DNA from 2 places in the Mycobacterium sp. NTMscope_MAC_12 genome. Region 2 is predicted to be linked to the other one. Evidence: predicted binding sites of a transcription regulator. Region 2 holds the regulator's gene; the other holds the start of a gene.
What was found. Region 2 encodes LexA, which represses DNA repair genes until DNA is damaged. Its sites were predicted from a motif close to CGAACANNTGTTCG; they were not measured.
Positions count from the first base shown of each region.

Region 1: the regulator LexA is predicted to act here: its motif matches at 2,961-2,974, upstream of cofD (2-phospho-L-lactate transferase).

Region 1 is NZ_CDRJYY010000001.1:4,199,112-4,204,115, forward strand. It holds gene AC0KS4_RS19325 (phosphomannomutase/phosphoglucomutase) at 1-1,347, opposite strand, end outside; gene AC0KS4_RS19330 (DUF3499 domain-containing protein) at 1,440-1,895, opposite strand; gene AC0KS4_RS19335 (metallopeptidase family protein) at 2,084-2,506, shown strand; gene AC0KS4_RS19340 (WhiB family transcriptional regulator) at 2,523-2,861, opposite strand; gene cofD (2-phospho-L-lactate transferase) at 3,251-4,252, shown strand; gene AC0KS4_RS19350 (coenzyme F420-0:L-glutamate ligase) at 4,249-5,004, shown strand, end outside.
Region 2 is NZ_CDRJYY010000001.1:3,576,561-3,581,564, reverse strand. It holds gene AC0KS4_RS16330 (LGFP repeat-containing protein) at 1-2,083, shown strand, start outside; gene lexA (transcriptional repressor LexA) at 2,094-2,807, opposite strand; gene AC0KS4_RS16320 (LysM peptidoglycan-binding domain-containing protein) at 3,101-3,595, shown strand; gene nrdR (transcriptional regulator NrdR) at 3,748-4,212, shown strand; gene AC0KS4_RS16310 (peroxynitrite isomerase) at 4,258-4,743, shown strand; gene AC0KS4_RS16305 (PhzF family phenazine biosynthesis protein) at 4,768-5,004, opposite strand, start outside.

The DNA.
Region 1 (5,004 bases), 620 kb from region 2:
CATCGCGCCGACGTCCTCGGCGGTGCGGCCCTCCACATTGAGCCGCAGCAACGGCTCGGTGTTCGAGCTGCGCAGGTTGAACCAGTTGCCGTCGCCGAGGTCCACCGTCACGCCGTCCACGTGATCGAGGGAGTGGATGCGGGTGCCGAACGACCTCAGCACCGCCTCCGTGCACTGCGCGGCGTCGGCCACCGTGAAGTTGATCTCGCCGGACGATTCGTAACGCTGGTAGTCCGCGGTCAGCTCCGACAGCGGGCGGTCCTGCTCGCCGAGCGCGGCCAGCACGTACAGCGCCGCCAGCATCCCGGAGTCGGCGCCCCAGAAGTCGCGGAAGTAGTAGTGCGCCGAATGTTCGCCGCCGAAGATCGCGCCGGTGTCGGCCATCAGCGCCTTGATATAGGAGTGCCCCACCCGCGAGCGCAGCGGTGTGCCGCCGCGCTCGCTGACCAGTTCGGGCACCGCGCGCGAGGTGATCACGTTGTGGATGATCGTCGCGCCGATCTCGCGGCCCAGCTCGCGCGCGGCCACCAGGCTGGTCACGGTCGACGGCGACACGGGGTTGCCACCCTCGTCGACCACGAAGCAGCGGTCGGCGTCCCCGTCGAAGGCCAGCCCGATGTCGGCGCCGGTCTCGCGCACGAACGTCTGCAGGTCCACCAGGTTGGCGGGTTCGAGCGGGTTGGCCTCGTGATTGGGGAAGGAGCCGTCGAGCTCGAAGTACAACGGCAACAACGTGATCGAGCCGATCGGGCCGAGCACCGCGGGGGTGGTCAGACCGGCCATGCCGTTGCCGGCGTCGACGGCCACGCGCAGCGGGCGCAGCCCGGAGGTGTTCACCAGGGACCGCAGGTATTGCCCGTAGTCGGCCAGCACGTCGCGGTCGGTGACCGTTCCGGGCGGGCCGTCGTGGCCCGCGGAGCCCTCGACGCCGGCGATGACGTCGTCGGCGATGACGCGCAACCCGCTCTCGGCGCCCACGGGTTTGGCCCCCGCCCGGCACAGCTTGATTCCGTTGTAGGCGGCCGGGTTATGGCTCGCGGTGAACATCGCGCCCGGGCAGTCCAGCAGCCCGGAGGCGAAGTAGAGCTGATCGGTGGACGCCAAACCGATGCGCACCACGTCGAGACCCTGGCCGGTGACGCCGTCGGCGAACGCGGCGGCCAGGGTGGGCGAACTGTCGCGCATGTCGTGGCCGATCACGACTTGGCGGGCGCCCTCGGCGCGCATCAGGCGGGCGAAGGCCGCGCCCAGATCGGTAACCAGCGGCTGGTCGAGCTCTTCGCCGACTAGACCACGCACGTCGTAAGCCTTGACGACACGGTGGACAGTCGCGGCGGGCCGAGACATGCGGGACTCCTGACGACGTGAACTCTTGGCCGTCAGCCTATCGGGCGAAAGAGAACACGAGCCGCGGTGCGGGCGGATTGGCCAGGACCCGCCTAGTCGGCCGGGTCGGGCAACACGCGCAGATGCCCGCGGCGCCGCCCCGACCGATGCTCCGGCGGGGCGAGCACACTGCTGCTGGGCGCGGTGGCCTGGGAGCCGCCGTGGTGGATGTGCGGGTCCGCGAAGCCGTTCACGGGCGAGACGGTGCCGCCGTACGGCGCGCCGCGCTCCCCGGAACCACCTTCGCGGACCGCGTCGGCCAACGCGACAAGGTCGTCGTCGTCGGGGTGATTGGGCTCGGAAACAAGGGGACCGGCATGGCGCACCAGCTCCCATCCGCGGGGAGCGGTGATGCGGCCGGCGTGGTTGACGCACAAATCCCAAGAATGGGGTTCCCGAGCGGTCGCCAGCGGGCCGACGACTGCCGTCGAGTCCGAATAGACGAACGTTAGGGTCGCCACGGCATAGTGCGGGCACCCGGGCCGGCAACAGCGACGGGGAACGTTCACGTTCGAAAGGCTATCGTGCACAAACGCCGCCCAAGCGCCGGACACGCGCAACCGGACGGGCGCCGATGTGCAACCGTTACCATCGGCGCGTGGGCGATTCGCGCAGTTCCCCGCGAAGAGATCGGTTTTCGGACGGATCGGCTCCGCGCCGACCGGTCACCCATCGACTCTTCCGCAGGGGGCGCGAGATGCGCGGCCCGCTGCTGCCCCCCAGCGTGCCGGGGTGGCGCAGCCGCGCCGAGCGGTTCGACATGGCGGTGCTGGAGGCCTACGAACCCATCGAGCGGAACTGGCAGGACCGGCTGACCGAGCTCGACGTGGCGGTCGATGAGATTCCGCGGATCGCGGCCAAGGATCCCGAGAGCGTGCAGTGGCCACCCGAGGTGATCGCCGACGGACCGATCCCCCTGGCCAGGTTGATCCCGGCCGGTGTCGACATCCGCGGCAACTCCACGCGGGCGCGAATTGTGCTGTTCCGCAAGCCAATTGAGCGAAGGGCCAAGGACACAGTCGAACTCGGCGACTTGCTGCACGAGATCCTGGTGGCCCAGGTGGCCATCTATCTCGACGTTGAACCGTCGGTCATCGATCCGACGATCGACGACGAATAACTACGGTGCGCGGCGTTTAGATGATGCCGCGCTTGAGGCGGCGGCGCTCGCGTTCGGACAGACCGCCCCAGATGCCGAAGCGCTCGTCATGCTCGAGCGCGTACTCGAGGCACTCGTGGCGCACCTCGCAGCCCAGGCAGATCTTCTTGGCCTCGCGGGTGGACCCACCCTTTTCCGGGAAGAAGGCTTCGGGGTCGGTTTGGGCGCACAGCGCTCGGTCCTGCCATTGGTCGGCGACGGGCGCCGGCAACGGCTCGGGCTCGAATGCGACTGGCGCATCAGGAACCACGGTCAGGTGCGGCCGGGCGGGACGGTCCGGCGCCGAGTCGATCGGGGTGTGCGGCGTGCTCGCCATGGCGCCTCGAAAAGTTTCGTAAGACATACGGTCGTCCGCCTCCTCAGCTTGATTGGAGAGAGAGTGTTTGATTCCCACTGTTCTGATGTACAGACAATTCGAACAAGTGATCGAATCTCGGTCTGCGACACCGGAGTCGGCCGGCCAACCGGGAAATGACACTGATGTGATTAGACACGGGTTGATCTGCCGGGTCAAGCACTTCGGCGAATTTCCATACCATCTCGTGATCGAATTTCGGCGTTTCTGTTGCTTTGGGCCGTCGGCGTGTCGATCACATAGCCCCCAACTTCCCCACAAGTGGTGGGGAAGCCCAACTTTGAGGCAGCCCCGACGGGCCCGCCACCGCGCTGTCGACGGGCAGTACTGTCGTGCTGTGTGAGGCTCAAGTGAAGGTCACCGTTCTGGTCGGTGGGGTTGGCGGCGCCCGCTTCCTGCTGGGGGTTCAACAGTTGTTCGGACTGGGTCAATTTCACACGCTACGGCGCCCAGACACGGAAGCCGGCAGTCACGAGCTGACGGCGATCGTCAACGTTGGCGATGACGCCTGGATCCACGGACTGCGAGTCTGCCCCGATTTGGACACCTGCATGTACACCTTAGGTGGAGGTGTCGACCCGGAGCGAGGGTGGGGGCACCGCGACGAAACCTGGCACGCCAAAGAGGAATTGGCGCGCTACGGGGTGCAGCCGGACTGGTTCGGACTCGGCGACCGCGACTTGGGCACCCACCTGGTGCGCACCCAGATGATCAACGCCGGCTACCCGCTGTCACAGATCACCACGGCGCTGTGCGACCGCTGGCAACCGGGCGCGCGGCTGCTGCCGGTCACCGACGACCGCTGCGAGACGCACGTGGTGATAACCGATCCCGACGACGGCAGCCGGCGGGCCATCCACTTCCAGGAGTGGTGGGTGCGCTACCGCGCCCAGGTGCCCACCCACAGCTTCGCCTTCGTCGGCGCCGAAAAGGCAGCCGCCACAACCGAAGCCACGGCGGCCATCGCCGACGCCGACGTCATCCTGCTGGCCCCGTCGAACCCGGTGGTGAGCGTCGGCGCCATTCTGGCCGTCCCCGGCGTCCGCGGCGCGCTGCGCGCGGCGAAGGCCCCGGTCGTCGGCTACTCGCCGATCATCGGTGGAAAGCCGTTGCGCGGCATGGCCGATGCCTGCCTGTCGGTGATCGGCGTCGAGTCCACCGCCGAGGCCGTCGGCCGCCACTACGGCGCGCGTGGGGGCACCGGCATCCTGGATTGCTGGCTGGTGAGCGAAGGCGACTCAGCCGACATCGACGGCGTGGCGGTGCGCTCGGTGCCGCTGGTGATGACCGACCCCGGGGCGACCGCCGAGATGGTCCGCGCCGGGCTGGAGCTGGCGGGGGTGGCGCCGTGACCCACAACGCTCCACCCGGCGAGCACGGCACCGCCGCCGCGATCGAGATCCTGCCCGTCGCCGGTCTGCCCGAGTTCCGGCCCGGCGACGATCTAGGCGCGGCCGTCGCCGCCGGGGCACCCTGGCTGCGCGACGGCGACGTCGTGGTGGTCACCAGCAAGGCGGTGTCCAAATGCGAGGGCCGGCTGGTGCCGGCGCCCCGCGACCCGGAAGAGCGCGACCGGCTGCGGCGCAAGTTGGTCGACGACGAAGCCGTGCGCGTGCTGGCCCGCAAGGGCAAGACCTTGATCACCGAGAGCCGGATCGGGCTGGTCCAGGCCGCCGCGGGCGTGGACGGCTCCAACGTCGGGCGCGACGAGCTGGCGCTGCTGCCCGTCGACCCGGACGGCAGCGCCGCCACGCTGCGCGCCGCGCTGCGCGAGCGGCTCGGCGTCGAGGTCGCCGTCGTCATCACCGACACGATGGGCCGCGCCTGGCGCAACGGCCAGACCGACGCGGCGGTGGGCGCGGCGGGTCTGGCTGTGCTGCATGGCTATTCGGGGGCGCTCGACCAACACGGCAACGAGTTGCTGGTCACCGAGGTCGCGGTCGCCGACGAGATCGCCGCGGCCGCCGATCTGGTCAAGGGCAAATTGACCGCGATGCCGGTGGCGGTGGTGCGCGGACTGTCCGTGACCGACGACGGCTCGACGGCGCGGCGCCTGCTGCGGCCCGGCACCGAAGACCTGTTCTGGCTCGGCACCGCCGAGGCG
Region 2 (5,004 bases):
GTGGGAAAAGGCCGGCGGCGACACGTCCCCGCTCGGCCCCCGCAAGGGCGATGTCTACCCCGCCGGAGACGGGTTCGCCCTGAACTTCGACGGCGGCAAGATGTTCTTCACCCCGGCCACCGGCGCCAAATTCGCCTACGGGCCCATCCTGGAGAAATACGAGATGCTGGGCGGGCCGGCCGGCAGCGATCTGGGTTTCCCGGCCATCAACGAAGTGCCGGGCCTGGCCGGCCCCGACAGCCGGGTGATCACCTTCTCGGCCACCGACAAGCCGGTCATTTTCTGGACGCCCGAGCACGGCCCGTACGTGGTGCGCGGCGCCATCAACTCCGCCTGGGACAAGCTCGGCAGTTCGGGCGGCGTGCTCGGTGTGCCGGTCGGCGACGAGACCTACAACGGCGAGGTGTCCTCGCAGAAGTTCAGCGGCGGACAGCTTTCGTGGAACCGGCAGACCAAGGAGTTCACCACCGAACCGCCGGGGCTGGCCGACCAGTTGAAGGGCCTGCAGGTCGCGATCGATCCCACCGCGGCCATCAACATGGCCTGGCGGGCGGCCGGGGGGCCCAACGGACCGCTGGGCGCCAAGCAGGGCGGGCAGACCCCCATCGGCGGTGACGGCATCGTCCAGAACTTCGCCGGCGGCAAGGTGTTCTTCACCCCGGCTACCGGTGCGAACGCCCTCGAGACCGACATACTGTCCAAATACGAGTCGCTCGGCGGGCCTGTCGGCAGCGACCTCGGCTTCCCCGTCACCAACGAAACCGACGGCGGAATCGGTCCTTCCAGCCGGATCTGCACCTTCTCGGCCACCGACAAGCCGGTGATCTTCCGGACCGCCGAGCACGGCGCGTTCGTCGTGCGCGGGGCGATGAAGGCCGCCTGGGACAAACTTCGCGGTCCGGCCGGCAAACTGGGGGCGCCGGTCGGCGACCAGGCCGTGGACGGCGACGTGATCTCCCAGCAGTTCACCGGCGGCAAGATTTCGTGGAACCGGGCGAAGAACACGTTCAGCACGGATCCGTCCAACCTGGCGCCGTTGTTGAGCGGACTGCAGGTGTCGGGTCAGAACCAGCCGAGCAATGCGGCCATGCCGTCCCACGCCAACAAATTCGGCGGGCATTCGTGGTGGTGGCTGGCCGCGATACCGGTCCTGGTGCTGCTGGTGGTGTTGGTGTGGGTGCTGTTCGCATGGCGCCGGCGTCGCTCCGGGAGCGAGGATGCCGCCGGCTACGCGCCCGATCACGGCTATGACGCGGCCGACGCGCCCTGGGGGCCGGAGGAACCCGACCTCGCGAGCGAGCATTTCGCGCTCGGCGGGTCGCACGAACCCGAGCGGCCGACGGAGGCCGCGGCCACCGCGCGGGTCAGCTGGCAGCGTCAGGTTCCGACGGAGAGCGAATACGGGCTCGAGGAGGAGGACCCCGACGCGATCGACACCGACTCCATCCCCGTCGTGTCGGAGGAGATGCTGTCGGAGGCCGACTATCCCGACGCCGAAGCCGATTACACCGACTACACCGACGCCGTTCCCGAGGTCGCCGAGTCCGAGACCGCGGATGACGCCGCCTACGTCGACGCCGACTACGCGGACGCCGGCTACGTCGAGGACGAGTACGCAAAGGACGAGTATCCCGACGTCGCCGTTCCGCACACCCCGCCGGACGCCGAGGCCGTGACCGGTGCCCTGGAAACCGCCGGCCCCGAGGATGAGTATCCCGACGTCGCCGTGCTGGATGCGGAAGTCGAACCCGAAGAGGGTGTCACGGCGGAGCCCGACGTGTCCGGGGCCGCCGAGGCCGCGGCCTTCGCCGCCGGCGCGGCGCAGCGATCCGGCGGGCGGCACGCCGCCGCGGACGAGGAAGACGGCGCGGACAACGGGCTGGCGGGCCCGGATGGGCGTCCGACCATCCATCTGCCGCTCGACGACCCGTACCAGGCGCCCGACGGCTACCCGATCAAGGCGAGCGCTCGTTACGGCCTGTATTACACGCCGGGCAGCGACCTGTACCAGGACACGCTCCCCGAGATCTGGTTGTCCAGCGAAGAGGTCGCCTTGGCCAACGGCTTCACCAGGGCCGACTAGCCGCCGGTCGCTAGACCTTGCGGATCACCGTGACGACCTTGCCCAGCACGGACGCGTCGTTGCCCGGGATGGGGTCGAACGCCGGGTTGTGCGGCATCAGCCACACCTGACCGCCGGCGCGTTTGAACGTCTTGACGGTCGCCTCGCCGTCCAGCAACGCCGCGACGATGTCGCCGTTGTCGGCGACGTTCTGCTGGCGCACCACCACCCAGTCGCCGTCACAGATCGCGGCCTCCACCATCGAGTCACCCACCACCTTGAGCAGGAACAGCGTGCCCTCGCCGACCAGCTCACGCGGCAGCGGGAACACATCTTCGACGGCCTCTTCGGCGAGGATCGGTCCACCGGCGGCGATACGGCCCAGAACCGGGACGAACGTCGGTTCTGGCAACGCATCCGACCCGGCCACCTCGGTGGCGGGCGCCGCCACGTCGTCGTCGGCGCCGCGGACATCGACCGCCCGTGGGCGGTTGGGGTCGCGGCGCAAATACCCCTTGCGTTCCAGCGTGCGCAGCTGGTGGGCCACCGAGGACGTCGACGTCAGCCCGACGGCGTCGCCGATCTCCCGGATGCTCGGGGGATAGCCGCGGCTGGTCACCGAGGCGCGAATGACATTCAAAATGGTCCGCTGCCGTTCGGTCAGCGCGGAATCCACGGAGTGCAGCCGGCCGCCCGCTCCGGCCGGGCCGGTGTCGTTCGGGGAAGTGTCGTTGCTGTCGCCCATGACACTGAATGTAACGGCACCGCCGACAAGAATCAAACATGTGTTCGACTTGCGTGTCGCCCCGGCGCGCCGTGGCCGGAAAGACGCCGCCATCGGCCGAATCACAAATGTGTAACTCTTGCCGAGATCGGGTATTTGTGCCTCGTGACAGTGGTAGAGGCCGACGGAGTTGTCGGTGGCGTGATCTAGCGTTTTGCTCGTGCGACACGCTTCGCTCAAATGTTCGGGTTTCGAACACACGAGCGATTAGAGTCGAACACACGAGCGAGAGCTAGTTGACCGGAGGAACGCAGATGACAATCATCCACACGCTTGCGCCGCGTACCAGCAGTCTTCGGCGCCCGATCAACGGACCGGTGCAGGGCGTTCGGTACGGCAGGGACGGGCTGGCCCGCTCGCGGCGTCCCGCGCCGGCACGGCCGGCGGGCGCGCCGACGCGTTACTACGGCACCGGGGTCGCGATGTCGGTCGCCCCGCACCGCAGGCGCTCCGTCACGTGGCTGACGACGGTCGGTCTGGCATTGGCCGCCGGGGCGATCACCTTGTGGCTGGGTCTCGTCGCGAATGTCGGGCAGGTACTCAACGGTGACTCGACGAATTCGGCCGCGCCCGTACCGAACCGGCTCGCCGTCGTGCGGGTCGACGCGGGGGAGTCGCTGCAGGATGTCGCTCACCGCGTGGCGCCCGACGCGCCGGCCGCCCAGGTGGCCGACCGCATCCGTGAGCTCAACGACCTGAACTCGCCGACGCTGGTTGCGGGCCAAACGCTGATCGCTCCGATCGGCTGACGGCCGTTGTGCGACAACGGGTCCGGCCCGGCACGCGGCCGGCGCGCGTGGCGCGGCCCCGCGGACGGCGGCTCCGTTAGCCGCGCAGGTCAGCGCACAGGTACGCTCAAAGTTCTGCGGTACCCCGTTGTCGGCACGGTGAAGGAGCGGTCATGCACTGTCCCTTCTGCCGCCACCCGGATTCCCGGGTGATCGACTCGCGCGAAACCGACGAGGGGCAGGCGATCCGGCGCCGCCGGTCGTGCCCCGAGTGCGGAAAACGTTTCACCACCGTGGAAACCGCGGTCCTGGCGGTGGTCAAGCGCAGCGGCGTCACCGAGCCCTTCAGCAGGGAAAAGGTCATCAGCGGAGTCCGACGGGCCTGCCAGGGCCGTCAGGTGGATGACGACGCGCTGAATCTGCTGGCCCAGCAGGTCGAAGACACCGTGCGCGCCGTGGCTTCCCCGGAGGTCCCCAGCCACGAGGTCGGCCTGGCCATCCTGGGGCCGTTGCGTGATCTCGACGAGGTGGCGTACTTGCGGTTCGCCTCCGTGTATCGCTCTTTCGAATCCGCGGACGACTTCGAGCGCGAGATCCAGGCGCTTCGTGAGCACCGCGGAGTGGCCACTCCGGGCTGACGGATCTCGCCGGGCGCTCGCTGGGCGGCCCGCTAGGCTCGGTGCATGCCCCCTGAGTTGCATCCCGACCTCGCGGCCCTGGCCCCGCTCCTGGGCACCTGGGTCGGCCAGGGTGCGGGCAAATACCCGACGATCCCGCCGTTCGACTACCTCGAAGAGGTCACGTTCGCCCATGTGGGCAAACCATTTCTGGCCTACGCCCAGAAAACCAAGGCGGTGGCCGACGGCAAGCCGTTACACGCCGAGACGGGATATCTTCGCGTGCCGCAACCGGGCCGCGTCGAACTGGTGCTGGCCCATCCCAGTGGCATCACCGAGATCGAGGTCGGCACCTATTCGGTCACCGGCGACGTCATCGAAATGCAGATGGCCACCACGGCCGTCGGCCTGACGCCCACCGCCAAAGAGGTGACGGGACTTGGCCGTTCCTTCCGCATCGACGGCGACGAGCTGTCCTACTCGGTGCAAATGGGCGCGGTCGGCCAGCCGCTGCAGGACCACCTCGCCGCGGTGTTGCGCCGGCAGCGCTGAGCGTTCACCACCCGCGGCCCATCGTCAGCCCACCTGTCGCACACCGTCATTGACCACCCGTCCGGCCACCGCGACCCACCCTTCGGCGCTCCAGGTGGTTTCGATGACGGAGCCGTTGCCCTGGGTGATCCGCAGGTTTCGGCTCAGGTAGTCGGTGATCCGCATCGCGGCCGAACCGGTGGCCTCGTCTTCGGGCACGCCGAGGTTGGCGGCGAACATGCGCACCCGCAGCGACCCGGTGGCCCGGTCGGTCCAGGCCCA